DNA from 3 places in the Streptomyces sp. NPDC058157 genome. Region 1 is predicted to be linked to each of the others. Evidence: riboswitches for the same ligand, from Rfam matches in the RefSeq annotation. Region 1 holds a riboswitch; each other region holds the start of a gene.
The links. A riboswitch is a leader RNA that binds a small molecule or an ion and turns the genes downstream of it on or off. The one in region 1 is predicted to bind cobalamin.
Positions count from the first base shown of each region.

Region 1 (9,782 bases):
GCGGTGAGGCCCGCGGCCATCTTGCGCTGGACGACGAGGAACAGGGCCACGATCGGGATCGCCATCATGGTGGAGCCGGCCATCATCGGGGCGAACTCGGTGCCGTGCAGCGTGGTGAAGTTCCCGAGCCACACCGTGGCCGTCTGCTTCTGCTGGCTCATCAGCATCAGGGCGTAGAGGTACTCGTTCCACGCCTGGATGAACCCGTAGACGGAGGTGGCGACCATGCCCGGGGCGAGCAGCGGGAAGACCACCCGGATGAAGGCGCCGGTGGGGGTGCAGCCGTCGACCTGGGCCGCTTCCTCCAGCTCCTTGGGGATGTTCACGATGAAGCCGCGCAGCGTCCAGACCGTGAAGGGGAGGATGAAGGTCAGGTAGGTGATGATCAGGCCGGTGAGCTTGTCGTACTGGCCGAGGTCGTTCAGCAGGAGGAAGACCGGGATGATCATCGCGACGAGCGGGATCATCTGGACGGCCAGGATGCCCACGATGACGGCCTTGCGCCCGCGGAAGGCGAAGCGGGAGATGGCCAGGGCCGCCAGCATGCCGACGGCGATGCCGATGACGACCACGACGCTGGAGACGATCAGGCTGCGCCCGACCGGCCCCCAGAAGTCGGAGATCTCCAGGGCGCGCCGGAAGTTGTCCAGCGTGAACGTGGTGGGGAAGAAGTGGGGGTTCGGGTCGATCGCGTCCTTGGCCGGCTTGAACGCCGTGTTGAGCATCCAGTAGACGGGGAAGCCCACGACGACGAAGACCAGCAGGCCGATGAGGTTCCAGCCGAGCTTGGACTTCTTCACGCGCTTGAGGGGCGCGGCGGTTGCGGTGGTCGAGGTCACTCCACCTCTCCGATCTTGAGCATCTGGCGCATGTAGACGGCGACGACTCCGAGCAGCAGCAGCACGGTCACCAGGGCGATCGCGGAGCCGGTCGCGTAGTCGTTGACGGTGAAGGCCTGCTGGTACGAGTAGGTGGTCAGCAGCTGGAACTTGGCCTCGGGGTTGCCGTTTCGCATCACGAAGACCTGCGGGAAGACGCCCATGTCCCAGATGACCGAGAGGGTCGTCAGCATGACGATGATCGGCTTCAGGATGGGCAGGGTGACGTGCCGGAAGACGCCCCAGGCGCCGGCGCCGTCGAGGCGGGCCGCCTCTTCCAGTTCCTTGGGGACCTGCGTGAGGCCCGCGCTGAGGGTGATGACCACGAACGGCACGGCGCCCCAGACCACGAGGAGCATGATCACCGCGAGTCCCTGGGGGCCGCTGGCGAACCAGTTGTGGCCGACCATGTCCACGCCGGGAAGCTTGCTGAGCAGGTAGTTGAGGACGCCGTAGTCGGCGTCGAACAGCCACTTGAAGACGGCGGTGGCGACGATGATCGGCATGCCCCAGCTGGCCACGAGGGCGATGCTGATGAGGATCTTGACGAAGCCGGAGACCTTCTGGAGCAGCAGCGCGATGAGCATGCCGATGACCATCGTGAAGACGACCGCGCCCACCGCGAAGAGGACCGTGCGCAGGACGACGGACCAGAAGACGCCGTCGCCGAGGATCTTGGAGAAGTTGTCGAACCCGACCCACTCGGGGTCCTTGAAGCCCCAGAGTTCGGACTTGCCGAACTTCTGGAAGGAGAGGGTCACCAGTCTGTAGAGCGGGTAGCCCATGATGAGGACGATGATCAGCAGGCAGGGCGCCAGCAGCAGCCAGGGGGTGGCACCGCTCCCCTTGCGGGCGGCCTTCCCCGGCGCGCCCGTGCTTCCGCTCCCGGCTCCGGGGGAGGTCTGCTGCTTCGCCGGCGGCAGTTCGGCGGTGGTTGTCTGTGCGGCACTCATCGCGCGCTCCTCGGAAGTCCCTCTCTTGACGGTCGGCAGGGCCCCGCCGTCCGGCGGGGCCCTGCGACTTCAGGTCACTTGGTGTTGATGACCTTGTCGATCTCGGCGTCGGCGGCCTTGGCCGCGTCCTCGACCGACTTGCCGCCGGTACCGAGGTCACGGAGCATCGTCTGGAGGATCTTGGCCTTCTCGACCTGGCCCCAGCCGGGGGCGGTGGGGACGAACCAGGAGGACTCGGCGGCCGTGGCGGCGACCTGGGTCTTCGGGTCGGCCTTCAGCGGGCCGAGGTCCGTCTTGTTGTTCGGCAGGTTGCCCTTGGCGATCAGGCCCTTCTGGCCCTGGGCGCCGGTGAAGGCGTTGATCCACTCGGCCGCGACGTCCTGGGCCTTGGACTTGGTGGGGATGGCCAGGTCGGAGCCGCCGAGGAAGACCGGGAGGTTCTTGCCGTTGGGGCCGGGCTGGACGAAGTTCTCCAGCTTGTCCGTCAGGCCGCCGACCTTGTCGTTCTCCGGGGTGGCGGCGGTGCTGCCCTCCCACGCGGCCGCGAAGATCGCGGCGGAGTTGCCCTGGCCGAAGACGACCGGGCGGTCCGACTCGTCCTTGGTCTTGTCGGCGTGCATGTACTTGTCGAGGAGCTCCTTGTACTGCTTGAGCCCCTTCAGCGACTCGGGGGAGGACAGGGCGCCCTTCCACTTGCCGCCGTCCTTCTTGGCGATGGCGCCGCCCGCGTCGTAGACGAAGGACATGGCCGCGTACCAGTCGGGGGACGGCTGGTAGAGGGCGCTGAACTTGTCACCCTTGGCCGCCTGGATCTTGTCCAGGGCGGCGGTGTACTCGGCCCAGGACTTCGGGGTGGCGGTGATGCCGGCCTCGGCGGCGATGTCCTTGCGCCAGGTGCCGACGCGGCCACCGGCGTAGTAGGGGACGCCGTAGGTCTTGCCCTCGTAGGTGACGGACTGCTTGAGGGCGTCGAGCCAGGCGGCGGAGTTCTCGAACTTCGAGGGGTCGACCTCGGCGAAGGCACCGGTCGACATGTAGCCGATCATCTCGGAGTTGCCCATCTCGACAACGTCCGGGGCCTTGTCCGTGGCGAGCACGGCGTCCAGCTTGGCGTTCTTGTCCGGCCAGCCGTAGTACTCGTGCTTGACGGTCAGACCCGGGTGCTTCGCGACGATGGCGTCGTCGGCGGCCTTCACCAGCTCGGGCCAGTTCTTCTGGGCGTCGACGGTCAGCCAGACCGTCAGCTCCTTGGCGTCGGAGGCCTTGCCGTCGCCGCCCGCCTTGCTGCCCGAGTCACCGCACGCCGCCAGGCCGATTACCATGCCGGCGACTCCCACCGCCGCGATGAGCTTGCGCTTCACGCCACCCTCCTCAGGGATGCTCTCTGCACTTCCCTCGCCCGCCGCGGTGACATACATACGAAGTACTGCCGTGGGGCCGGGATCTGATCCATATTGGTGTAGACCAGTACCGGGAGCTTGGCCTAGACCTTTAGGGGTGTCAAGGGTCTAATGAGCGGGTGCTCGGTCCGTTATCGGACCGACACCTGGGGGAGGGAGGAGGCCTGCCCTCCCGCCCGTGTCACCATGTGACCGCACATATCGGAGGAGCCGGTGACGGCAGCGAAACTGGAGTCGGGAAGGCGGGCGGCGATGTCCACCGAAGGGGCGACCACGGAGCCGGAGAGCGGACCAGCCACTCGAACGGCACGTGTGCCCAAGTACTACCGACTCAAGCGGCACTTGCTCGACATGACCGAAACGCTACCCCCCGGCACTCCAGTACCGCCGGAGCGGACGCTCGCGGCCGAGTTCGACACCTCCCGGACCACCGTCCGGCAGGCGCTGCAGGAGCTCGTGGTCGAGGGGCGGCTGGAGCGCATCCAGGGCAAGGGCACCTTCGTCGCCAAGCCCAAGGTCTCCCAGCCGCTGCAACTGTCCTCCTACACCGAGGACATGCGCGCCCAGGGCCTGGAGCCCACCTCCCAGCTCCTCGACATCGGCTACGTGACCGCCGACGACACCCTCGCCGGCCTGCTCAAGATCGCCACCGGCGGGCGGGTGCTGCGCATCGAGCGGCTGCGCCTGGCCAGCGGCGAGCCGATGGCCATCGAGACCACGCACCTGTCGGCCAAGCGCTTCCCCGCACTGCGCCGCTCGCTCGCCAAGTACACCTCCCTCTACACCGCCCTCGCCGAGGTGTACGACGTCCGGCTCGCGGAGGCCGAGGAGACCATCGAGACCTCCCTCGCCACCCCGCGCGAGGCCGGACTGCTCGGCACGGACGTGGGCCTGCCGATGCTGATGCTCTCGCGCCACTCGCTGGACGCCGAAGGCGAACCGGTCGAATGGGTGCGATCGGTATATCGCGGCGACCGTTATAAGTTCGTTGCCCGTCTCCAGCGACCCGCTGTGTGATCAACGGTTGACGCGCCTTCGAACGCCGGTGGACGCTCGTACCGCTATGCGGACGAGGGGTTACGTCCACCGACAACCCCCCGTAGATTCCGTGCGCTTGTACGCAAATGATCAACGAGGGGACGAGGATCATGCCGGAACCGGGAGCAACAGGGACGCAGCGGACACCGGCGGCGAGAGCCACCCCGCAGTCCATCGCCGTCTGGGTGCTCGTGGCCCTCGTCGGCGCCGTCGGCTGGGGCGTGCTGGCACTCTCGCGCGGTGAGGAGATCTCCGCCGCCTGGCTGCTGGCCGCCGCGCTGGGTTCGTACGCCATCGGCTACCGCTTCTACGCGCGGTTCATCGCGAACCGCGTGCTGAAGCTGGACGGCACCCGGGCCACCCCCGCCGAACGCCTCGACAACGGTGTCGACTTCCACCCCACCGACCGGCGCGTGCTCTTCGGCCACCACTTCGCCGCCGTCGCCGGCGCCGGTCCGCTCGTCGGCCCGGTGCTCGCCGCCCAGATGGGCTACCTGCCGGGCACGATCTGGATCGTCGCGGGCGTGATCTTCGCCGGCGCCGTCCAGGACATGGTGACGCTGTTCTTCTCCACCCGGCGCGACGGCCGCTCGCTCGGCCAGATGGCCCGGGACGAGATCGGCCCCGTCGGCGGGGCCGCCGCCCTGCTCGCCGTGTTCACCATCATGATCATCCTGCTGGCGGTGCTCGGCCTGGTCATCGTCAACGCCCTGGGGCACTCCCCCTGGGGCGTCTTCTCCATCGGCATGACCATCCCGATCGCCCTCTTCATGGGCGTCTACCTGCGCTACCTGCGGCCGGGCCGGGTCACCGAGGTCTCCGTCATCGGCGTCGCACTGCTGCTCCTCGCCATCGTGGCGGGCGGCTGGGTCGCGGAGTCCTCCTGGGCCGACTTCTTCACCCTGGACAAGGAGACCCTGGTCATCTGGATGATCGGGTACGGCTTCATCGCCTCCGTCCTGCCGGTGTGGCTGCTGCTCGCCCCGCGCGACTACCTGTCGACCTTCATGAAGGTCGGCACCATCGCCCTGATGGCGATCGGCGTGGTCATCGCCATGCCGACGCTGAAGATGCCCTCGGTCACCGACTTCGCCACGCGCGGCGACGGCCCGGTCTTCGCCGGGTCGATGTTCCCCTTCGTCTTCATCACCATCGCCTGCGGGGCCCTGTCCGGCTTCCACTCGCTGGTCGCCTCGGGCACCACCCCGAAGATGATCCAGAAGGAGACCCAGGTCCGGGTCATCGGCTACGGCGCGATGCTCACCGAGTCCTTCGTCGCCGTCATGGCCGTGATCGCCGCCTGCATCATCGAGCCCGGCCTGTTCTTCGGCGTCAACTCCCCCGCCGGGGTCATCGGCACCACCGTCCAGAGCGCGTCGGCGGCCGTCGGCCACCTCGGCTTCGCCATCTCCCCCGACGCCCTCGCGCAGGCCGCCAAGGACGTGGAGGAGACCACCCTGCTGTCCCGCACGGGCGGAGCGCCGACGTTCGCGCTCGGGATGTCGGAGATCTTCTCCTCCGTGTTCGGCGGGGCCGGGATGAAGGCGTTCTGGTACCACTTCGCCATCATGTTCGAGGCCCTGTTCATCCTGACGACGGTGGACGCGGGCACCCGCGTCGGCCGGTTCATGCTCCAGGACACCCTGGGCAACGTGCACAAGTCCTTCAAGGACGTCAGCTGGAAGCCGGGCGTCTGGCTGGCCAGCGCGGTCGTCGTCGGCGGCTGGGGCTACTTCCTGTGGGTCGGCGTCAAGGACCCGCTGGGCGGCATCAACCAGCTGTTCCCGCTGTTCGGCATCGCGAACCAGCTGCTCGCCGCCGTCGCCCTGGCGGTGTGCACCACCCTGCTGGTCAAGTCCGGCCGCCTCAAGTGGGCCTGGGTCACCGGCGTCCCGCTGGCCTGGGACGTGGCCGTCACCCTCACCGCGAGCTACCAGAAGGTCTTCTCCGACGACGTGAAGATCGGCTTCTTCGCGCAGCGCGACAAGTACCAGACCGGCATCGACGCCGGGAAGGTGCTGCCGCCCGCCAAGAACATGGACGAGATGCACACCGTGGTCACCAACGCCACGGTCGACGGGGTCCTCTCCGCCCTCTTCGCCGTGCTGATCGTCATCGTCCTGCTGGACGCGGCCCGCACCTGCTTCAAGGCCGTCTCCGACCCCGGGTCGGTCCGCCTGAGCGAGGTCCCGTGGAGCGAGTCGAAGATCATCGCCCCGGCGGGGCTGATCGCCACGGCCGAGGAGAAGGCCCAGCTCGCGGCGGCCGGCCTCGACAACGGCGGCGGCCGCGTGAAGGACCCGGTCGCATGAGCGGCGCGGTCCGGTCGGCGCTGGCGAAGGCCCGTTACTTCGTGCGGGAGTTCTCCGGCGAGGCCGCGTACGACCGCTACGTCGCCCACGCCCGCTCCCACGACCCCGAGGCCGAGGTCATGACCCGCCGCGCCTTCGAACACGCCCGCACGGACGCCCGCGAGGCCGACCCCCGCAAGGGCTTCCGCTGCTGCTGAGCACGGAGCAGGGCCCCGCCGTCTCCGACCGGAGACGGCGGGGCCCTTCGGCGTACCGGGCCCGTGGCGCACACTCGGTGGCATGGACTTCGAGATCAGGACGGCACGGGAAGACGAGTACGCGCGGCTCGGGGAGATCACCGGGCGGGCCTACACCGGGGACGGGCTGCTCGACCTCAACGACGACGACACCTACCTGAACGTGCTGCGCGACGTCGCCGGGCGGGCCTCCGACGGGGAGGTGCTCGTCGCCGTGCGGGACGGGGTGCTCCTCGGCGGGGTCACCTTCGCCGCGCCCGGAAGCCGGCTCGCCGACATCGCCGGGCCGCACGACGCCGAGTTCCGGATGCTCGCCGTCGCCGCCGAGGCGCGCGGGCAGGGCGTCGGGGAGGCCCTCGTACGGGCGTGCGCCGAACGGGCCCGGGCCCTGGACGGGGTCACGGCACTGGTGCTGTCCACCCAGCCGGCCATGCGCGGGGCCCAGCGGATCTACGAGCGGCTCGGGTTCGCCCGTACGCCGGAACTGGACTGGTCGCCCATCCCCGCACTGACCCTGCTCACGTACCGAATGGAGCTGTGAGGACACGCTCCGCATGCACCCGACACAACATGTGGGGGCTACCGCATCAGGTCGCCCCCACATGTATGCTCATGCCTGCTGCCGCCGCAGGGGAATCCGGTGGGAATCCGGAACTGTCCCGCAACGGTGAGACGTACGCCCAGCGGCGTATCCGCGAGTCCGAAGACCTGCCGGCAGTGCCCCCGGATCGACCGAACCGGGGTGTCGATTCGTCCGGGCCTCGCGGTTGGGCCGGTGGACGCCGCGCGGTGCCGCCCTCACGGGCCCCTGCCCGCGCGCGCCCGCTCGCGCCCCGCTCCGCCGATGACCGGGCCGAGTGAGGGAGAGCTCCCCCGTGACCATCGCGCCCGCCGCACCGCGCGCCGAGTCCGACCACCCCGAAGCAGAAGGTCCCGGGGCCGCCCTGCTGCGGACCCTCACCGAGCTCACGGCCGACCTCCCCGACACCGACCCCGGCCGGATCGCCGCCGCCGCCCTGCGCGGCCGCAGCGCCGCCGCCGACGAGGCCGAACTGCGCGGGCTCGCCACCGAAGCCGCCGCCGGCCTGATCTCCGAGGACCCGGCCTACTCCCGGCTCGCCGCCCGCCTGCTGACGCTCGCCGTCGCCGACGAGGCCGCCGGCCAGGGCGCCACCTCCTTCGCCGAGTCCGTCGCCGTCGGCCACCGCGAGGGCCTGATCGCCGACCGCACCGCCGAGTTCGTCGCCGCCCACGCCGCCCGCCTGAACGCCCTGGTCGAGCACGCGCTCGCCGAGGGCGCGGACGACCGCTTCGGCTTCTTCGGCCTGCGCACCCTGCACAGCCGCTACCTGCTGCGCCACCCGATCACCCGCCAGGTCATCGAGACCCCGCAGTACTTCATGCTGCGCGTGGCCTGCGGCCTCGCCGAGGACGAAAGCGTCCGCGCCGTCGAGGAAGTGGCCTCGCTCTACAGCCTGATGAGCCGCCTCGACTACCTGCCGTCCTCCCCGACCCTGTTCAACTCGGGCACCCGGCACCCGCAGATGTCCTCCTGCTACCTCCTCGACTCCCCCCTGGACGAGCTGGACTCCATCTACGACCGCTACCACCAGGTCGCCCGCCTCTCCAAGCACGCCGGCGGCATCGGCCTCTCGTACTCCCGCATCCGCGCCCGCGGCTCCCTGATCCGCGGCACCAACGGCCACTCCAACGGCATCGTCCCGTTCCTGAAGACCCTCGACGCCTCCGTCGCCGCCGTGAACCAGGGCGGCCGCCGCAAGGGCGCCGCCGCCGTCTACCTGGAGACCTGGCACGCGGACATCGAGGAGTTCCTGGAGCTCCGCGACAACACCGGCGAGGACCAGCGCCGCACGCACAACCTGAACCTCGCCCACTGGATCCCGGACGAGTTCATGCGCCGCGTGAACGCCGACGCCGAGTGGTCGCTGTTCTCCCCCGCCGACGTCCCCGAGCTGGTCGACCTGTACGGCGAGGAGTTCGACGCCGCCTACGTCAAGGCCGAGGCCTCCGGGCTCGCCAAGAAGACCATGCCGGCCCGCGACCTGTACGGCCGCATGATGCGCACCCTCGCGCAGACCGGCCAGGGCTGGATGACGTTCAAGGACGCCTCCAACCGGACGGCGAACCAGACCGCGCTCCCGGGCACGGTGGTCCACTCCTCCAACCTCTGCACCGAGATCATCGAGGTCACCAACGACGGCGAGACGGCCGTCTGCAACCTCGGCTCCGTCAACCTCGGCGCGTTCGTCGCCGACGGGGACATGGACTGGGAGCGCCTGGACGAGACCGTCCGCACGGCCGTGACCTTCCTCGACCGCGTCGTGGACATCAACTTCTACCCGACCGAGCAGGCCGGCCGCTCCAACGCCAAGTGGCGTCCGGTGGGCCTGGGCGCGATGGGCCTCCAGGACGTCTTCTTCAAGCTGCGCCTGCCCTTCGACTCCGCCGCGGCCAAGGCGCTGTCCACGAAGATCGCCGAGCGGATCATGCTCGCCGCGTACGAGGCCTCCTGCGACCTCGCCGAGCGCTCCGGCCCGCTCCCGGCCTGGGCCGAGACCCGTACCGCCCAGGGCGTCCTGCACCCGGACCACTACGACACCGTGCGCCACTGGCCCGAGCGCTGGGACGCCCTGCGCGCCCGGGTCGCCCAGTCCGGCATGCGCAACTCCCTGCTCCTCGCCATCGCCCCGACGGCGACGATCGCCTCCATCGCGGGCGTGTACGAGTGCATCGAGCCGCAGGTCTCCAACCTCTTCAAGCGCGAGACCCTGAGCGGTGAGTTCCTCCAGGTCAACGGCTACCTGGTGGAGGACCTCAAGAAGCTCGGCGTGTGGGACGCGCAGACCCGCGAGGCGCTGCGCGACTCCTCCGGCTCGGTCCAGGGCTTCGGCTGGATCCCGGAGGAGGTTCGCGAGCTGTACCGCACGGCGTGGGAGATCCCGCA
Region 1 covers NZ_JBHVUQ010000025.1:37,143-46,924, forward strand. The annotation lists gene ACFVXK_RS09360 (carbohydrate ABC transporter permease) at 1-839, opposite strand, end outside; gene ACFVXK_RS09365 (carbohydrate ABC transporter permease) at 836-1,831, opposite strand; gene ACFVXK_RS09370 (extracellular solute-binding protein) at 1,906-3,192, opposite strand; gene ACFVXK_RS09375 (GntR family transcriptional regulator) at 3,484-4,248, shown strand; gene ACFVXK_RS09380 (carbon starvation CstA family protein) at 4,380-6,581, shown strand; gene ACFVXK_RS09385 (YbdD/YjiX family protein) at 6,578-6,778, shown strand; gene ACFVXK_RS09390 (GNAT family N-acetyltransferase) at 6,861-7,358, shown strand; cobalamin riboswitch at 7,417-7,548, shown strand; gene ACFVXK_RS09395 (ribonucleoside-diphosphate reductase subunit alpha) at 7,693-9,782, shown strand, end outside.

Region 2 (9,782 bases), on a different contig from region 1:
TCTCGGTACGGGCGGGCCGTCCTTCGAGGCCGCGGCCGTACGCGTAGCCGCCCCAGACCGTGTAGACCTCCGCGAGGTCGGCGTCGGTGCGCCAGTCGCGGGAGTCGATCAGCTGGAGGATGCCCGCGCCGTAGGTGCCCGGGCGGGAGCCGAAGATGCGGGTGGTGGCCTTGCGTTCGTCGCCGTGGGTGGCGAGGTCGGCCTGGGCGTGGGCTCGGATGAAGTTCGATTCCGCCGGTTCGTCCAGGGAGGCCGCCAGGCGGACCGCGTCGTCGAGGAGGCCGATGACGTGCGGGAACGCGTCGCGGAAGAAGCCCGAGATGCGGAGGGTCACGTCGATGCGGGGGCGGTTCAGTTCCGACAGGGGAATCGCCTCGATGCCCGTGACGCGGCGCGAGGCCTCGTCCCAGACCGGGCGGACGCCGAGGAGGGCCAGGGCTTCGGCCACGTCGTCGCCGGCCGTGCGCATGGCACTGGTGCCCCAGAGGGACAGGCCGACCGAGGCGGGCCATTCGTCCTCGTGGTCCGCGCGGTAGCGGGCCAGCAGGGAGTCGGCCAGGGCCTGACCGGTCTCCCAGGCGAGGCGGGAGGGGACGGCCTTCGGGTCGACCGAGTAGAAGTTGCGGCCCGTCGGGAGGACGTTGACCAGGCCGCGGAGGGGCGAGCCCGACGGGCCGGCCGGGACGAAGCCGCCGTCCAGGGCACGGACCACGTGCGCGATCTCGTCCGTTGTGCCGGCCAGACGGGGCACGACCTCGTTCGCCGCGAAGGTGAGGATGTCGCGGACGGCTGCCGGGTGGCCCGCCGCGACGGGGGCGACCGCGTCGGGGGACCAGTTCGCGTCCTCCATCGCCTGGACCAGGGTGCGGGCCGTCTCCTCGATCGTGTCCGCCGCGGTGCGGGTGGCGGCCGACTCGTCCAGGCCGAGGGCCTCGCGCAGGCCCGGGAGGGCGGAGGTGCCGCCCCAGATCTGGCGGGCGCGGAGGATGGAGAGGACCAGGTTGACCCGGGCCTCGCCGGTCGGGGCGCCGCCCAGGACGTGCAGGCCGTCGCGGATCTGGGCGTCCTTGACCTCGCACAGCCAGCCGTCGACGTGGAGCAGGAAGTCGTCGAAGCCGTCGTCGTCGGGGCGCTCCTCCAGGCCGAGGTCGTGGTCGAGCTTCGCCGCCTGGATCAGGGTCCAGATCTGGGCGCGGATGGCGGGGAGCTTCGACGGGTCCATGGAGCTGATCTGGGCGTACTCGTCCAGGTGCTGCTCCAGGCGGGCGATGTCGCCGTACGACTCGGCGCGGGCCATCGGCGGGACCAGGTGGTCGACCAGGGTGGCGTGCACCCGGCGCTTGGCCTGGGTGCCCTCGCCCGGGTCGTTGACCAGGAAGGGGTAGACGAGGGGGAGGTCGCCGAGCGCGGCGTCGGGTGCGCAGGAGGCGGACAGGCCGGCGTTCTTGCCGGGCAGCCATTCGAGGTTGCCGTGCTTGCCCAGGTGGATCATCGCGTCGGCGCCGAAGCCGCCGTCCTGCGCCGCCGCCTGGATCCAGCGGTACGCGGCCAGGTAGTGGTGCGAGGGCGGCAGGTCCGGGTCGTGGTAGATCGCGATCGGGTTCTCGCCGAAGCCGCGCGGCGGCTGGATCAGGATGAGGAGGTTCCCGCGGCGCAGGGCGGCGAGGACGATGTCGCCCTCGGGGTTGGCGGAGCGGTCGACGAACATGTTGCCGGGGGCCTCGCCCCAGTGTTCCTCGACGCTCTCGCGCAGGTCCGCGGGGAGCTCGGCGAACCAGCGCTTGTAGTCGGCCGCCGGGATGCGGACCGGGTTGCGGGCCAGCTGCTCCTCGGTGAGCCAGTCCTGGTCGTGGCCGCCGGCCTCGATCAGGGCGCGGATCAGCTCGTCGCCGTCACCCGAGACCAGGCCCGGGATGTCGGCGGTGGGGCCGAAGTCGTAGCCGGCCGCGATGAGGGTGCGCAGGAGTTCCACCGCGCTGGCCGGGGTGTCCAGGCCGACCGCGTTGCCGATGCGGGAGTGCTTGGTGGGGTACGCGGAGAGGACGAGGGCGACGCGCTTGTCGGCGCGCTCGATGTGGCGCAGGCGGGCGTGGCGCACGGCGATGCCGGCCACGCGGGCGGCGCGCTCGGCGTCGGCGACGTAGGCGGGCAGGCCGTCCTCGTCGATCTCCTTGAAGGAGAACGGGACGGTGATGAGGCGGCCGTCGAACTCGGGCACGGCGACCTGCGTGGCGGCGTCGAGGGGGGAGAGGCCCTCGTCGTTCTCCTCCCAGGTGCTGCGGGAGCCCGTCAGGCACAGGGCCTGGAGGATCGGCACGCCGAGACCGGCCAGGGCGCCCGCGTCCCAGGACTCGTCGTCCCCGCCCGCGGAGGCGGTGGCGGGTCGGGTGCCGCCGGCGGCGAGGACGGTGGTGACGATGGCGTCGGCGGAGGCCAGGGCGTCGAGGAGCTCCGGCTCCGGGGTGCGCAGGGAGGAGACGTAGAGGGGGAGCGGGCGGCCGCCCTTGGCCTCGACGGCGTCGCAGAGGGCGTGCACGAAGGCGGTGTTGCCGCTCATCTGGTGGGCGCGGTAGTAGAGCACCGCGACCTGGGGGCCGGTCGCCTCCGTGGCGGGGCGCTCCAGGGGGCCCCAGGTGGGGGAGGCGGCCGGGGGCTCGAAGCCGTGGCCGGTGAGCAGGACCGTGTCGGAGAGGAACCGGGCCAGCTGGTCGAGGTTGGCCGGGCCGCCGTGCGCGAGGTAGCGGTGGGCCTCGGCGGCGATGCCGATCGGGACCGTGGAGGCCTCCATCAGCTGGGCGTCCGGGGCCTGTTCGCCGGTCAGGACCACCACGGGGCGGGTCTGGTCGGCGGCGAGGAGCACGTCGAGGCCGTCCTGCCAGGCGCGCAGGCCGCCGAGGAGGCGCACGACGACCAGCTCGGCGCCGTCGAGGAGGCCGGGGAGGTCGTCGAGGGGGAGGCGGGAGGGGTTCGCGAACCGGTACGGCACGGGGCCGCCGGCGATGTTCGCGGCGCGGGCGCTGAGCAGATCGGTGTCGGACGTCGACAGCAGCAGGATCATGCGGCGGCAGGCCTTCCTCGGGGTTTCCGCGCCCCGGGCAGTGAGGACAGCGGGAGTTCCTGACTCACCCCGCGGATCGCTCCGCGGGGCTCACAGTGGCGGGACCGCGCCGGAATCGCACCGGGCTTCCTCCCATGTCGCCGTCCTCGGCGGTGACGGGCCGAGTGGTCCGCCGGAAGGTCATCTTAGGTGGCCTTTTCCCTGGCCGGGAGGTGGGGTCGGTCGGGTGCGGCACCGCTGCCGGAGCTCTGCCCTTGGGGTTGCGCCGCAAACGTGGGGGGCGGGTGCGGGGGCGGGGCCGCTGCGCGGAGCCTCTCCCCGCCCCGCCCCTTCGCCGTTTCTCCCCCGGCTGCCGCTGGGAGGTGGCCCAGGGGCTCCGCCCCAGACTCCGCGCCTCAAGCGCCGGCGGGGCTGGAATCGGCCGGCGTGGTCCGTGGGGTGCCGCTGGTGGGGCGCGGGGTGCGTCGGAGCGGGAGCCCCCGGTCGGGGTGGCGACGGACACAGGTCGGGGGTGGGGAATCGTGGGTATGCTCGCGGCCATGCCGCCCCAGCCACCTTCCGCCGCATCGCGGGACGAACCCGTCATACGTGAACGCGGCGACGCCTGCCCCGGCGCGCTGCGGCTGCACGCCGCCGACGACGGGTACCTCGCGCGCGTCCGGATCCCCGGCGGGCTGCTCACCACCCGGCAGGCCCTCGCGCTCGCGGACGCCGCCGAGCGGTTCGGCGACGGGCACCTGGAACTCACCTCCCGCGGCAACGTCCAGCTGCGCGGCCTCGCCGACGGGTGCGGCGGCGGGCTCGCGGAGCTGCTGGACGCCGCCGGGCTGCTGCCTGCGCCCGGCCACGAGCGGGTGCGCAACATCGTGGCCACCCCGGCGGCCGGGGCCCAAGTCGTCGGCTGGGTCCGGGAACTCGACCGGCTGCTGTGCGCCAGTGCGCGGGCCGCGGACCTGTCCGGGCGGTTCCTGTTCGCCCTCGACGACGGACGCGGGGACGTGGCCGCCCTCGACCCGGACGTGACCGTGATGGCCGCGGGCGCGGACGGCGAGGAGGGCCGGGAAGGTACCGGTCCCGCGGGCGGAGAAGGCCGCGAGGGCCAGGACGGCCCCGGCCGCGGCCCGGGCGACGCCCGCCCCGGCGCCGACGACGCTCGCCCCGGCCGTGGTTCCGGCGGTGACGGCCCCGGCGACGCCTGCCCCGGTCCCGGCGACGCCCGCCCCGGCGCCGGTGACGGCCCTGGCCCCTCTGTCGGTGCCGGCCCGCGACCGGGCCGCGGAGGCGGCCCTGCGTACGGCGCCGGCCCCGTGAGCGGTGCCGGCCCCGTGAGCGGTGCTGGCCCCGGCTGGCAGGTGCTGGTGCGGCTCGGGGGTGCTGCCGACGCCGTCGGGGTCGGCGGGGGCGATGCGGCCTCCGCTGCGCTGCTGGCCGCCGAGTACTTCCTCGACGCCGCCGGCGCGGCCGGGACCCGGCCCTGGCGGGTCGCCGAGCTGCCCGGTGAACACGCGCTGGATGCGGGGGAGTTCGTGCGACGGCTGGCCGAGGCGGGGATCGCGGCCGTCCGCGTGCCCGCGGTGGCGTGGCCGTACGCCGAGCCGCCCCGGCCGGGGCGCGTGGGCGCGGCCGGGCTGTGCGTGCTGCCCCCGCTCGGGCGGGTCGGCGCCGCGCAGTGGCGGGTGCTGGCCGAAGCCGCCGACGGCGAGCTGCGCGTCAGCCCGTGGCGCAGCGTCGTCCTCCCGCGCGCCGCGGCCGACAGCGGCGGCCGCATCGAGACGGCCGGCCTCGTCGTCCGGCCCGGATCCCCCTGGCGGACCGTCACGGCCTGTACGGGCAAGCCCGGTTGCGCCAAGTCCCTCGCGGACGTACGCGCCGACGCGCGTGCCGTCGTAGAAGTACAGGAGGCCGCCGCGGAGCTGCCGGTGCACTGGTCGGGGTGCGCCCGCCGGTGCGGGCATCCGCGCGGCACCGCGTGGGTGGACCTCGTCGCCACCCCCGACGGCTACGAACTCGACGCGCGGCCCGTGCCGCACGCAGATCTGGCGGCCGCCCTCACGGCCGCACGCACCACCCCCACCACAACCGAAGCCGCAGTGAAGAAATGAGCGAGTACACCGTGTTCGAGTACGAGAAGGACGGCGCCGCGATCTACCGCCAGTCCTTTGCCACGATCCGCGCCGAGGCGGACCTCTCCGGGCTGCCCGCCTCGGTCGCCCAGGTCGCGGTGCGCATGATTCACGCCTGTGGCATGACCGACCTCCCCCAGGACCTCGGCTACACCCCCGACGTGGTCCTGCGGGCCCGTGCCGCCCTGCACGCCGGCGCGCCGATCCTGTGCGACGTGCAGATGGTCGCCAGCGGCGTCACCCGCAAGCGGCTGCCCGCCGACAACGAGGTGATCTGCACCCTCTCCGACCCGGCCGTGCCCGCGCTCGCCGCGAAGATGGGCACCACCCGCAGCGCCGCCGCCCTCGAAGTCTGGCGCGACCGGGGGCTGTTGGAGAACTCCGTGATCGCCGTCGGCAACGCCCCGACCGCGCTGTTCCGGCTGCTGGAGATGATCGAGGAGGGCGCCCCGCGCCCCGCGGCCGTCATCGGCGTGCCCGTCGGCTTCATCGGCGCGGCCGAGTCCAAGGACGCCCTAGCCGCCCACCCCTCGGGCCTCGACCACCTCATCGTGCGCGGCCGGCGCGGCGGCAGCGCCATCGCCGCCGCCGCGGTCAACGCGATCGCGAGCGAGGAAGAATGAGCAGCAGCACCGGCAAGGGCAAGCTCTACGGGGTCGGGCTCGGGCCCGGCGACCCGTCGCTGATGACCCTGAGGGCCGTCGAGGCGATCGCCGAGGCCGACGTGGTCGCGTACCACAGCGCCCGCCACGGCCGTTCCATCGCCCGCTCGATCGCCGCGAAGCACCTGCGCGCCGACCACGTCGAGGAACCGCTGGTCTACCCGGTCACCACCGAGACCACCGACCACCCCGGCGGCTACCAGGGCGCGATGGAGGAGTTCTACGAGGCCTCCGCCGCCCGGCTGGCCGCGCACCTGGACGCCGGCCGGACCGTCGCCGTGCTCGCGGAGGGCGACCCGCTCTTCTACGGCTCGTACATGCACATGCACAAGCGGCTCGCGGACCGCTACGAGGCCGAGGTCGTCCCCGGCGTCACCTCGGTCAGCGCCGCCGCCGCCCGCCTCGGCACCCCGCTGGTCGAGGGCGAGGAGGTGCTGACGATCCTGCCCGGCACCCTGCCCGAGGAGGAGCTCACCGCCCGCCTCGCCGCCACCGACTCGGCGGTCGTCATGAAGCTCGGCCGCACCTTCCCCGCCGTCCGGCGGGCCATGGAGGGCAGCGGACGCCTCGCGGAGGCCCGTTACGTCGAGCGCGCCACGATGGAGGGCGAGCGGACCGGCGTCCTGGCCGACACCGACCCCGACAGCGTCCCGTACTTCGCCGTCGCCGTCGTGCCCAGCCGGATCGGCAACCCGGGCAGCGTGCCGTCCGGCCCCGGTGAGGTCGTGGTCGTCGGCACCGGCCCGGCCGGGCCGCTGTGGCTGACCCCTGAGACGAAGCGGGCGCTGGCCGACGCCGAGGTGCTGGTCGGCTACACCACGTACCTGGACCGGGTGCCGGTCAAGCCGGGCCAGGTGCGGCACGGCTCCGACAACAAGGTGGAGTCCGAGCGCGCCGAGTTCGCCCTCGACCTCGCCCGGCGCGGCAAGCGGGTGGCCGTGGTCTCCGGCGGCGACCCCGGGGTCTTCGCCATGGCCACCGCGGTCCTGGAGGTGGCCGGCCAGGCCGCGTACGCGGACGTGCCGGTGCGGGTGCTGCCCGGGGTGACGGCGGCCAACGCGGCGGCCGCCGCGGCCGGGGCCCCGCTGGGCCACGACTACGCCACCGTCTCGCTCTCCGACCGGCTCAAGCCGTGGGAGGTCATCGCGGAGCGGCTGCGCGCGGCCGCCGCCGCCGACCTGGTCCTCGCCCTGTACAACCCCGGCTCGCGCAGCCGGACCTGGCAGGTGGAACGGGCGAAGGAGCTGCTGCTGGAGCTGCGCGCGCCGCAGACCCCGGTGGTCGTGGCCCGGGACGTGGGCGGGCCCGAGCAGTCGGTGCGGATCGTCACGCTGGCCGAACTGGAGCCGTCCGAGGTGGACATGCGGACGATCCTGCTGATCGGCTCCTCGCAGACGCAGGTGACCGAGCGGCCCGACGGGTCACGCGTGACGTGGACCCCGCGCCGCTACCCGTGACCGTGCGGGTGCGGGTGCCGGTGCGGGTGACGTGAGGTGAACGCGGCCCGGCCCGGGGCGGTGCGCCCCGGGCCGGGCCGTCGTCGCTCCGTGCGGCGGCCTCCGCTCAGCCCGGGCAGCCCGCCAGTACGTCCGGGCAGCCCTTGACCGTCGCCGGGTCGAGGGTGAGCAGCTGCCACGACACGACGCCCGCCGGCGGGGAGTCCTCCTCCGGGGCGGGGTCGATGTGCGCGTTGAGCGCCGGGCCCGCGGGGAGGTTCAGCCGGGTCACCTCCCCGGCGGTGCACGACACGTCGAACGAGCGCTCCCCGGAGCCGCCGTCACGGGACAGCAGCAGGGTGACCCGGGGGCTCTCCTCGCTGTCGCAGGCGATGTCGAAGCGGTACGGGCGCTCCCCGCCGGTCTCCAGGTCCTTCTCCATCCCGGCCTTCAGGAACCCGGTGCCCCGCATCGTCACACGGGCCCCGGCCGCGACGTCCTTGCCCAGGGTCTCGTCGGCCCGCTGGAGCGCGTCGTCGGGCTCCCAGCCCTTGGGCCCGGGCGCCGCGCCCCCACCGCACCCGGTGAGGAGTGCCGACGCGGCGGCGAGGGCCAGGACGAGGGCGTGGGGGCGACGTATCCGCATTCCTCCACCCTAGAGGGTGCGCTCCGGTCCGGCGCCGAGCCAGCGCAGGGCCGCCTCCACCGACTCCGCCAGGGCCGGGCCCTGCGGTACCGGAGGGCGGCGTACGACCAGCACCGGGATCCCGGCCTCCCGGGCGGCGGTGAGCTTGGGGGCCGTGGCGTCGCCGCCGCTGTCCTTGGTGACCAGGACGTCGATGCGGTGACGGGCCATCAGTTCCCGCTCCTGCTCCAGGCCGAACGGGCCGCGCGCCAGCACCGTCTCCAGCCGGGGCGGCACCGGTCCCTCCGGCGGGTCCACCGAACGCACCAGGAACCAGAGGTCGGTGAGGTGCGCGAAGGCGTGCAGGCCGGTCCGGCCGGTGGTCAGGAAGGCCCGCCCGCCGAGGGACGGCAGCACGGCGGCGGCCCCCGCGAGGTCGTCCGCGAAGGTCCAGGCGTCGCCCGGGCCCGGACTCCAGCCGGGGCGCCGCAGCGCCAGCACGGGCACGCCCGTGAGCGCCTCCGCCGCGGCCGCGTGGAAGCTCATCCGCTCGGCGAAGGGGTGCGTGGCGTCGACCACGTGCGTGACCCCGTGGGCGGTGATCCAGCCGGCCAGCCCCTCCACCCCGCCGAACCCGCCGATCCGGGTACCGCCCGGTGGCAGAACCGGCGAACCGACCCGGCCCGCCAGGGAGTTGGTCACCCGGTACGCGGCCGCGTGCGCGGGGTCCCGCGCCAGTGCCTCCGCCAGCCGGCGGGCCTCGGTCGTCCCGCCCAGGATCAGGACGTGCCGCCCGGGCCCCGCCGCGGCGGGCGGCGGCTCAGCAGACATGCCGGTCGCGCTCGGGGGAGTAGAGGTGGCTGTCGCGGAACTGCTCCGCGCCCAGGGTCCGCCCCACCACGATCACGGCGGTGCGCACCAGGCCGGCCTCCTTCACCTGCCCGGCGATGTCGGCGAGCGTCCCGCGCAGGATCAGCTCGTCGGGGCGGCTGGCCATCGCCACCACCGCCACCGGGCATTCGGCCCCGTAGTGCGGCAGCAGTTCGTCCACGACCCGGTCCACGTAGCGGGTGGCCAGGTGCAGCACCAGCAGGGCGCCGCTGCGGCCGAGCGTGGCCAGGTCCTCGCCGGGCGGCATCGGGGTGGCCTGCTGGGCGATCCGGGTCAGGATCACGGTCTGGCCGACGGTCGGGACGGTCAGCTCCCGCTTGAGCGAGGCCGCCGCCGCCGCGAACGCCGGTACGCCCGGCACCACCTCGTACGGGATGCCGGCCGCGTCCAGGCGCCGCATCTGCTCGGCGACGGCGCTGAAGATGGACGGGTCGCCCGAGTGCAGCCGCGCCACGTCCAGCCCCGCCTCGTGGGCCCGTACGCACTCGGCGACGATCTCGTCGAGGTTCAGCTGCGAGGTGTCGACCAGCCGGGCCCCCTCGGGGCACTCCGCCAGCAGCTCGCGCGGGACCAGGCTGCCGGCGTAGAGGCAGACCGGGGCGGCGGCGAGGGTGCGGGCGCCGCGTACGGTGATGAGGTCGGCGGCGCCGGGGCCCGCGCCGATGAAGTACACGGTCATGTCATTCTCCTTGGGTCTTCGGCTTCGTCACGGACCACTGGGTGACGGGCATCGCCTGCCGCCAGCCGGTGAAGCCGCCGACCGGCACGGCGTGCGACACGGCCAGCTTCACCAGTTCGCCGCCGAGGCGCCGGTGCTGCCCGGCGAGGACCGCCTCCGACTCCAGCGTCACCGTGTTGACGACCAGCCGGCCGCCGGGCGCGAGCGCCGCCCAGGCGGCGTCGAGCAGGCCCGGGGCGGTGAGCCCGCCGCCGATGAACACGGCGTCGGGGACGGGCAGTCCCTCCAGCGCCGCCGGGGCCGCGCCG
Region 2 covers NZ_JBHVUQ010000031.1:11,006-20,787, reverse strand. The annotation lists gene cobN (cobaltochelatase subunit CobN) at 1-3,058, opposite strand, end outside; cobalamin riboswitch at 3,091-3,248, opposite strand; gene ACFVXK_RS10845 (nitrite reductase) at 3,598-5,160, shown strand; gene ACFVXK_RS10840 (precorrin-8X methylmutase) at 5,157-5,804, shown strand; gene ACFVXK_RS10835 (precorrin-2 C(20)-methyltransferase) at 5,801-7,300, shown strand; gene ACFVXK_RS10830 (hypothetical protein) at 7,407-7,925, opposite strand; gene ACFVXK_RS10825 (cobalt-precorrin-6A reductase) at 7,935-8,735, opposite strand; gene cobM (precorrin-4 C(11)-methyltransferase) at 8,725-9,474, opposite strand; gene cbiE (precorrin-6y C5,15-methyltransferase (decarboxylating) subunit CbiE) at 9,476-9,782, opposite strand, start outside.
Region 2: it holds a riboswitch for cobalamin, as region 1 does, so the genes downstream of both, cobN (cobaltochelatase subunit CobN) here and ACFVXK_RS09395 (ribonucleoside-diphosphate reductase subunit alpha) in region 1, are expected to answer to the same signal.

Region 3 (9,782 bases), on a different contig from region 1:
CTGTACTCCCCCGTCTCCGGTGAGATCGTCGAGTTCAACCAGGATGTCGTGGACGACCCGGCGCTGGTGAACTCCGCCCCGTTCGAGGGTGGCTGGCTGTTCAAGGTGAAGCTGTCGGAGGAGCCCAAGGACGCGCTCTCCTTCGACGAGTACACCGCCCTCACCTCCGGTAACTGACACCCCAGGGGATCCTGATGTCCGTTCTGAACACCCCCCTCCACGAGCTCGACCCCGACGTCGCCGCCGCCGTCGACGCCGAGCTCGTACGCCAGCAGTCGACCCTGGAAATGATCGCGTCGGAGAACTTCGCTCCGGTCGCCGTCATGGAGGCCCAGGGCTCGGTCCTGACCAACAAGTACGCCGAGGGCTACCCCGGCCGCCGCTACTACGGCGGCTGCGAGCACGTCGACGTGGTCGAGCAGATCGCGATCGACCGCATCAAGGCGCTGTTCGGCGCCGAGGCCGCGAACGTCCAGCCGCACTCCGGTGCGCAGGCCAACGCCGCCGCGATGTTCGCGCTGCTGAAGCCGGGCGACACGATCATGGGCCTGAACCTGGCCCACGGCGGTCACCTGACCCACGGCATGAAGATCAACTTCTCCGGCAAGCTCTACAACGTGGTCCCGTACCACGTCGACGAGTCCGGCCAGGTCGACATGGCCGAGGTCGAGCGCCTCGCCAAGGAGTCCAAGCCGCAGCTGATCGTCGCCGGCTGGTCCGCCTACCCGCGCCAGCTGGACTTCGCCGCCTTCCGCCGGATCGCGGACGAGGTCGGCGCGTACCTGATGGTCGACATGGCGCACTTCGCGGGCCTGGTCGCCGCGGGCCTGCACCCGAACCCGGTGCCGCACGCCCACGTCGTCACCACCACCACGCACAAGACCCTCGGCGGTCCGCGCGGCGGTGTCATCCTGTCGACGCAGGAGCTGGCCAAGAAGATCAACTCCGCGGTCTTCCCCGGCCAGCAGGGCGGTCCGCTGGAGCACGTGATCGCGGCCAAGGCCGTCTCCTTCAAGGTCGCGGCCTCGCCCGAGTTCAAGGAGCGCCAGGAGCGGACCCTGGAGGGCGCGAAGATCCTCGCCGCCCGCCTGGTCCAGGACGACGTCAAGGCCGTGGGCGTGGACGTCCTCACCGGCGGCACCGACGTGCACCTGGTCCTGGTCGACCTGCGCAACTCGGAGCTGGACGGCCAGCAGGCCGAGGACCGCCTCCACGAGGTCGGGATCACGGTCAACCGCAACGCCATCCCGAACGACCCGCGTCCCCCGATGGTCACCTCGGGTCTGCGGATCGGTACGCCGGCCCTGGCGACCCGCGGTTTCGACGCCGAGGCCTTCACCGAGGTCGCCGAGATCATCGCGCAGGCGCTGAAGCCGAGCTACGACGCGGACGACCTCAAGGCGCGCGTCTCCGCGCTCGCCGCGAAGTTCCCGCTCTACCCGTCGCTGTAGTCACGGGCCAGGAGGGGCCCGGCCTTGTTCCGCACAGGGCCGGGCCCCTTCCTGTCTTCTCCCCCGGCCTCCTCCCCCGCCGGGCACCGGAACGCGAGCTGACTCACGTCCGCCGGACCCTTCCGCGAGCAGAAACGTTCATCTCCACGCGTTACGCTCGTCTGCCGGACAAAATCCGCAGATCCCCCGCGCACCACCCCGCTCCACCACACCCCTGCCCTCTCTCCACCCCACGAGCCGACAAGGGAGTCCGCCAGTGGCCATCTCCGTCTTCGACCTCTTCTCCATCGGTATCGGCCCCTCCTCCTCCCACACGGTCGGCCCGATGCGCGCGGCGCGCATGTTCGTGTCCCGCCTGAAGAAGGACGGCGTCCTCGCCCAGACCGCCTCCGTCCGCGCGGAGCTGTTCGGCTCCCTCGGCGCCACCGGCCACGGCCACGGCACCCCCAAGGCGGTCCTGCTCGGTCTGGAGGGCCACTCCCCGCGCACGGTGGACGTGGAGACCGCCGACGACGAGGTGGAGCGCATCCGCCGGACCCGCAGGCTGCGGCTGCTCGGGACCGAGATAGGGAGCGTCCACGAGATCGACTTCGACGAGCCCAGCCAGCTGATCCTGCACCGCCGCCGCTCGCTGCCCTACCACGCCAACGGCATGACCCTCTTCGCCTACGACGCCTCCGGCGCCCCGCTGCTGGAGAAGACCTACTACTCGGTCGGCGGCGGCTTCGTCGTGGACGAGGACGCGGTCGGCGAGGACCGGATCAAGCTCGACGACACCGTGCTGAAGTACCCCTTCCGCTCCGGTGACGAGATGCTGCGCCTCGCGAACGAGACCGGCCTGTCGATCTCCTCCCTGATGATGGAGAACGAGAAGGCCTGGCGCACCGAGGAGGAGATCCGCGAGGGCCTCCTGGAGATCTGGCGGGTCATGCAGTCCTGCGTCTCGCGCGGCATGTCCCGCGAGGGCATCCTCCCGGGCGGGCTGCGCGTCAAGCGCCGGGCCGCCTCCACCGCCCGCCAGCTGCGCACCGAGGGCGACCCGCTGCTGCACCGCAGCGAGTGGACGACGATCTACGCGATGGCCGTGAACGAGGAGAACGCGGCCGGCGGCCGGGTCGTCACCGCGCCCACCAACGGCGCCGCGGGCGTCCTGCCGGCCGTCCTGCACTACTACGTGAACTTCGTCCCGGGCGCGGACGAGGACGGCGTGGTGCGCTTCCTGCTGGCCGCCGGCGCCATCGGCATGCTGTTCAAGGAGAACGCCTCCATCTCGGGCGCCGAGGTCGGCTGCCAGGGCGAGGTCGGCTCGGCCTGCTCCATGGCGGCGGGCGCCCTGGCCGAGGTGCTGGGCGGCTCCCCGGAGCAGGTGGAGAACGCGGCCGAGATCGGCATGGAGCACAACCTGGGCCTGACCTGCGACCCGGTCGGCGGTCTGGTGCAGATCCCGTGCATCGAGCGCAACGGCATGGCGGCCGTCAAGGCCGTCACGGCGGCGCGGATGGCGATGCGCGGCGACGGCAGCCACAAGGTCTCCCTGGACAAGGTCATCAAGACCATGAAGGAGACCGGCGCCGACATGAAGGTCAAGTACAAGGAGACCGCGCGCGGCGGTCTCGCGGTCAACGTCATCGAGTGCTGACCTGATCGGCGCAGCGTGACGAGGGGCCCGGCGCGGGTGCGCCGGGCCCCTCCGCGCGTGGGCGAAGAGGGGTCCCACGGCCCGCCCGGGTCGGGACCTTCGGCCCCCGGGCAGCGGGCGGTCCGTGCACTAGCGTGCTTCGGGGGGCGCTGTTACCCCGCGAAGAGAGGCAGCCGCCATGGCCATCACCGAACACCGTGTCCTGCCGCTGCGGCTGGAGGCCGCACCGCTGCCGGTCCCCCTGGAGGGCGTCTTCGTCTACCGCACGGACCGGCCCTACGAGGTCGCCGTGGAGTTCCGGGGCGCCGGGGTCCGGATCGCCCGCTGGGTGTTCTCGCGGGAGCTGCTGATCGACGGGCAGACCTGCGCCACCGGGGAGGGCGACATACAGGTGTGGCCGCGCTGGAGCGGCACCGAGCCCCGCGTGCTGCTGGCCCTGAGCAACGGCGAGCGGGGCTGCGTGGTCTCCGCGCGGGCCAAGGACCTGCGCGGGCTGTGCCGGCGGATGACCGAGCTGGTCCCGCGCGGGCAGGAGCACCGCCACTACGACCTGGACGCCGAGCTGAGCGCCCTGCTGACCTTCTGAGCCTTCCGGAGCGCGCGGGCCGCCCCGTGCAACCACGGGGCCCCCGGGAATGTCATACCGGATGACAGTCATTCCCCGTCTCAGAGGATCGGGGGACGCCATGCGTCACCTCCCGCACCGCCGCCGGATCGTGGCCCTGGCCACGGGTGCCCTGCTGACCGCAGGGCTCGCGCTCGCCGCACCGGCCTCGGCGGCCGCCCCGGCCGCCGTCCGCTCCACGACCCCGCTCGTCGTCAACGCCCGCTGGGGCGGTCACTGCACGTACGACCGGATCGTGATCGACCTCCAGGGCTCCGTGCCCCCGTTCACCGTCACTCCCGTCTCCCAGCTGGTCTACGACGGGTCCGGCAAGCCGGTCCCGCTGCCGGGCAAGTACTTCCTGGAGATCCGCCTGCACCCGGCCGCCGGCCACGACGACGCGGGCAACAACGTCTACCAGGGCCCCAAGCTCCAGCAGATCAACCTCAGCAAGCTCAAGGGCATCGCCCTGACCGGCGACTACGAGGGGTACGTGACCTTCGGCGCCGCCTTCGACACCCAGCCCGCCTACACCACCTCCGTCCTGCACGCGCCCGAGCGGCTCGTGGTGGACGTCGCCCACCCGAACACCTGCTGAGGACCCGCCCTAGCGGTGTTCCGGGTTCGGGAAGTCGAAACGGCAGCCGGCGTCCCACTCGGAGCGCTGGTTGCCGTGGGCGGGGACGCCCCCGGCGCGCTTGAGGAGCGCCGCGAGGTGCATCAGGTTCCAGGACATGAACGCCGTGTTGCGGTTGGTGAAGTCGTTCTCGGGACCGCCGGAGCCCGGGTCCAGGTACGAGGGGCCGGGCCCGGCCTCGCCGATCCAGCCGGCGTCCGCCTGGGGCGGGATGGCGTAGCCCAGGTGCTGGAGGCTGTAGAGGACGTTCATGGCGCAGTGTTTGACGCCGTCCTCGTTGCCGGTGATCAGCGCGCCGCCGACCCGCCCGTAGTAGGCGTACTGGCCGTGCTCGTTCAGCAGCGAGGAGCAGGAGTAGAGCCGCTCGATGACCCGCTTCATCACCGAGCTGTTGTCGCCGAGCCAGATGGGGCCGCAGAGGACCAGGATGTCGGCGTCCATGATCTGGCTGTAGAGCACCGGCCACTGGTCGCTCTCCCAGCCGTGGTCGGTCATGTCCGGCCAGACGCCGGTGGCGATGTCGTGGTCGACGGCGCGGATCAGCGAGGTCCGGGCGCCGGCCGCTTCCATGACGGCGCGGCTCCGCGAGATCAGCCCCTCGGTGTTGCTGGTCTCCGGCGAGCGCTTGAGGGTGCAGTTGACGTAGACGGCGGACAGGTCGGAGTAGTCGTAGGTGGCCACGCCCCCACCCTGCGGGCCGGCCGCCGGCCCCGCCAGCGCTCGGGGCCCGTCCGGGGGGCGAAACGGAATCCAGCCATCCGATCGGCCGGATCGGTCCGGGTTGATACCGGTCCGTGCGGGCGACTAGGGTCAGCTGGCCTTGGTGTTCGGGAAACCGGTGGAAAACCGGTGCGGCCCTCGCCACTGTGATCGGGAAGTCCAGCTCCACCCCTCGCGGGAGCCACTGGGACCGCGCGGGAGACCGCACGGACCCGGGAAGGCGGAGCCAGGGCGGCAGTACCCGTCAGCCAGGAGACCGGCCGGGGCGCTCACGTCCATCCACGAGGTGCTGGAGAGGTCTCCCAACTCATGCACATAGCCGAGGGGTTCCTGCCCCCGCTGCACGCGGCCGCCTGGGGCGCCGCGTCCGCCCCGTTCGTCGTCCACGGGGTCCGCGCCCTGACCCGCGAGGTGAAGTCCCACCCCGAGAGCACACTGCTCCTCGGCGCGTCCGGTGCGTTCACGTTCGTCCTGTCCGCCCTGAAGATCCCCTCGGTGACGGGCAGTTGCTCTCACCCCACCGGGACCGGGCTCGGCGCCATCCTCTTCCGGCCGCCCATCATGGCGGTGCTCGGCACGATCACCCTGCTGTTCCAGGCCCTGCTGCTGGCGCACGGCGGCCTCACCACCCTGGGCGCCAACGTCTTCTCCATGGCCATCGCCGGCCCGTGGGCCGGGTACGCGGTCTACCGGCTGCTGCGCAGGTCCGGCGCTCCGCTGATGGTCACCGTCTTCTTCGGCGCCTTCTTCGCCGACCTGGTCACCTACTGCGTGACCTCGGTCCAGCTGGCCCTCGCCTTCCCGGACCCGGCCAGCGGCTTCCTGGGCTCCCTGGAGAAGTTCGCCGGCATCTTCGCCCTCACCCAGATCCCGCTCGCCGTCAGCGAGGGGCTGCTGACCGTGCTCGTGATGCGGCTGCTGATGCAGTCCAGCAAGTCCGACCTGGTCCGGCTCGGCGTCGCCAAGCTGACCGGGGCGAAGCGGACCGAGGGGGCGGCGGCCTGATGAGCAGGAACGGCAAGATCAACACCCTGCTGCTGCTCCTGGTGGCGGCCCTGGCCGTACTCCCGCTCGCGCTGGGGCTCGGCGAGGGCAAGGAGGAGCCCTTCGCGGGCGCCGACGCCCAGGCGGAGTCGGCCATCACCGAGCTGAAGCCGGACTACGAGCCCTGGTTCTCCCCGCTGTACGAGCCCCCGTCGGGCGAGATCGAGTCCGCGCTGTTCGCCCTCCAGGCGGCGCTGGGCGCGGGCGTGCTCGCGTACTACTTCGGGGTCCGCCGGGGCCGCCGGCAGGGCGCCGCGCAGGCCCTCGCCGAAGCGGCGGCCGGAGCCGGGGCACCGCAGGCCCCCGCCGAGCCCGCGCGGGAGCCGTAGCCGGTGCTGCCCATCGACGTCGCGGCGCACTCCAGCCGCTGGCGGGGCCGCCATCCGCTGGAGAAGGCCCTGCTCGGGTTCGGGCTGACCGTCACCGCCGTGTCCCTGCCCCCGTGGCCCGGCGGGCCGCTGGTGGCCGCCGCGACCCTGGCGGTGCTGCTGGGGCCCGCCGGGGTGTCCGGGCGGCAGCTGTGGCGGGCCTTCCGGGTCCCGCTCGGGTTCTGCGTCACGGGCGCGCTGCCGCTGCTGGTGTCGGTGGGCGGCCCGGACGGGTTCCTCGCGCCGGCCCCGGACGGGCCCCGACACGCGCTGGACCTGCTGCTGCGCACCTCGGCCGCCTCGCTGGGGGTGCTGCTGTTCGCCTTCACCACGCCCGTCTCCGACGTGCTGCCCCGGCTGGTCCGGGCCGGGGTGCCGGCGCCGGTGGTGGACGTGGCCCTGGTCATGTACCGGATCGGCTTCCTGCTGCTGGACTCCCTCGCGCAGGTCCGCCGGGCCCAGGCGGCCCGGCTCGGGCAGGCCGGGCGGGCCGCCGCCTGGCGTTCGGTGGCCGGGCTCGCGGCGACCTCGTTCGTCCGGGCCTTCGACCGCGCCGCCCGGCTCCAGGAGGGGCTCGCGGGGCGCGGCTACGACGGCGCGCTGCGGGTGCTGGTCCCGCCGGCGCGGCTGTCCCGGCGGTTCCTGGCGGCCGCCGCCGCCCTCCTGACCGCCCTGGTCGCGGGGACCCTCGTACTGAAGGAGCTGGGGCTGTGACCCCGTTGGTGGAGCTGGTCGGCGCGGGGTACGCGTACGAGGACGGGCCGGCCGTGCTGTCGGGCGTGGACTTCGCGATCGCCGAGGGGCGGGCGCTGGTGCTGCTGGGCCGCAACGGCAGCGGCAAGACCACACTGATGCGGCTGCTGAGCGGGGGCCTGCGGCCCGCGTCGGGGGCGCTGCGGCTGGAGGGTACGGAGGTGGCGTACGACCGGCGGGGGCTGACGCGGCTGCGCACCACCGTCCAGCTGGTGGTGCAGGACCCCGACGACCAGCTGTTCGCGGCCTCCGTGGAGCAGGACGTGTCCTTCGGCCCGATGAACCTGGGGCTGGCGGAGGCGGAGGTCCGCGCACGGGTGGACTCCGCGCTGGCGGCCCTGGACATCACCGCGCTGCGCGACCGGCCGACGCACCTGCTGTCGTACGGGCAGCGCAAGCGGGCGGCGATCGCGGGCGCGGTGGCGATGGCGCCGCGGGTGCTGATCCTGGACGAGCCGACGGCCGGGCTCGACCCGGACGGGCAGGAGCGGCTGCTGGACGTCCTGGCGGGGCTGCGGGCGGCGGGCACGACGGTGGTGATGGCGACCCACGATGTGGACCTGGCGGTCCGGTGGGCGGACGACGCGGCTGTGCTCACGCCCTCCGGGGTTCGGGTGGGGGCCGCCGCCGGGCTGCTGTCGGATCCGGAGCTGCTGGCGTCCGCCGGGCTGCGGGTGGCGTGGGCGCCGGTGGTGGGGGCGTTCCTGCGGGCCAAGGGGATGCTGCCGGACGGGGTTCCGGGGCCGCGTACGCCCGAGGAGCTGGGGGCGCTGGGCTGAGCGGAGGCCGTGCCGGGGCCGGGCGGGGTCGGAGCCGCGGGGCGGGGTTGTCCCGGTGTGCCCACCCGTCCCGCCCTGCGGGACGATTGCCCACACCTAACATGGCGGCATGTCGCTGCCTCATGCCATTCTCACCGCGTTGTTGGAGAAGCCCTCGTCGGGGCTGGAGCTGACGCGGCGGTTCGACAAGTCGATCGGGTACTTCTGGTCGGCGACGCACCAGCAGATCTACCGGGAGCTGGGGCGGCTGGAGGAGGCCGGGCTGATCCGGGCGCTGCCCAGCGAGGCGCCCGTGCGGGGGCAGAAGAAGGAGTACGAGGTGCTGCCCGACGGCAGCGCGGAGCTGGCCCGGTGGGTGGACGAGCGGCAGGACCCCAAGCCGATGCGGGACGCGCTGCTGCTGCGGATCCGGGCGGCGGCCGTGGTGGGGCCGCAGGGGCTGGGTGCGGAGCTGCGGCGGCACCTGGAGCTGCACCGGGCCCAGCTCGCGGAGTACGAGGCCATCGAGGCGAAGGACTTCCCGGCGGGGCGGAACGCCGACCCGGACCGGCTGCGCCGGCTCGTGCTGCACGGGGGGATCGCCCTGGAGGGCTTCTGGCTCGGCTGGCTGGAGGAGGCCCTCGCCGAGGTCGAGGACATGAAGGGTCCGAGCGGGGCCTGACGCGCCCCCGCCCCGGCGGGCGGGACGGAGGCGGGCGCGGCGCCCGTTCGGCGGGGCCTTACTTGTTCAGGTCGGCCCAGAACTCGTCGAAGCTCAGCAGCTTGTCGCCGTTGAGGTCCTTCGCCGCGATGATCGCGTCGGCGATCGCGGGGGTGACGAAGTGGTCCCCCATCGCCTTCATGGCCGCGCTGTACTCGTCGGCCGTGATGACGCCGTCGCCGTTCTCGTCGAACCGGTCGAACGTCTCGCGGGCCTTGTCGATGTCCGCCATGGGGCCACCCCTTCCTGGTGCTTGTTGACCGGCTCAGGGTAGCCGCACCGGGGGCGGCCCCCGCCCACGGGTCCCGGGAGCCGCGGGCGGGCTCCCGGGACGCGGTCGCGTTCCCGTGCGGGCGGGCGGCCCTAGCGGAAGATGCCGGTGTGGCCGAGCGAGTAGCGGCCGGGCTGGGGGTAGACGGCCAGGCCGTGGGGGCCGCTGCCGACGGGGATCTTCGCGAGCTCCTTGCCGGTGGTGGTGTCGATGGCGTAGACCTCGGAGTTGTAGCGGCCGGACAGCCAGAGCACCTTGCCGTCGGCCGAGACCCCGCCCATGTCGGGGCTGCCGCCTTCGGGCAGCTCCCACTTCTTGGTGAGCGCGTTCTTCTTGAAGTCGAAGACCGAGATGCTGCCCTCGCCACGGTTGGAGACGTACATCTCGCGGGAGTCGCGGCTGATGTAGAGGCCGTGGCAGCCCTTGCCGGTGGGCAGCAGCTTGGGGACGTCGAACTTGTCGCCGCTGAGCACCCACATGCCGTGCGCCATCATGTCGGCGACGTAGAAGGTCTTCCCGTCGGGCGAGATCTTCACGTCCTGCGGCATCGCGCCCTCGAAGGGGAGCTTCTGCTGCCCGATGACCTCCATCTTCTCGGTGTCGACCTTGAGCAGCTCCCCGGAGAACTCGCAGCTGACGATGAAGTAGCGGCCGTCGAGGGAGAAGTCGGCGTGGTTGACGCCGAAGCAGGTCACGGGGACGGTCTTGACCCGGTTCATGGTGTGCGGGTCGCGGAAGACCAGCTCGCGGTCCATGGAGGCCATCACGACGGCGTACTTGCCGTTGGGGGTGAAGTAGAGGTTGTACGGGTCGTGG
Region 3 covers NZ_JBHVUQ010000045.1:2,668-12,449, forward strand. The annotation lists gene gcvH (glycine cleavage system protein GcvH) at 1-177, shown strand, start outside; gene glyA (serine hydroxymethyltransferase) at 195-1,451, shown strand; gene ACFVXK_RS14175 (L-serine ammonia-lyase) at 1,708-3,090, shown strand; gene ACFVXK_RS14180 (SsgA family sporulation/cell division regulator) at 3,269-3,676, shown strand; gene ACFVXK_RS14185 (hypothetical protein) at 3,777-4,292, shown strand; gene ACFVXK_RS14190 (flavodoxin family protein) at 4,302-5,012, opposite strand; cobalamin riboswitch at 5,136-5,331, shown strand; gene ACFVXK_RS14195 (energy-coupling factor ABC transporter permease) at 5,361-6,056, shown strand; gene ACFVXK_RS14200 (energy-coupling factor ABC transporter substrate-binding protein) at 6,056-6,424, shown strand; gene cbiQ (cobalt ECF transporter T component CbiQ) at 6,428-7,177, shown strand; gene ACFVXK_RS14210 (ATP-binding cassette domain-containing protein) at 7,174-7,995, shown strand; gene ACFVXK_RS14215 (PadR family transcriptional regulator) at 8,105-8,656, shown strand; gene ACFVXK_RS14220 (EF-hand domain-containing protein) at 8,715-8,927, opposite strand; gene ACFVXK_RS14225 (YncE family protein) at 9,059-9,782, opposite strand, start outside.
Region 3: it holds a riboswitch for cobalamin, as region 1 does, so the genes downstream of both, ACFVXK_RS14195 (energy-coupling factor ABC transporter permease) here and ACFVXK_RS09395 (ribonucleoside-diphosphate reductase subunit alpha) in region 1, are expected to answer to the same signal.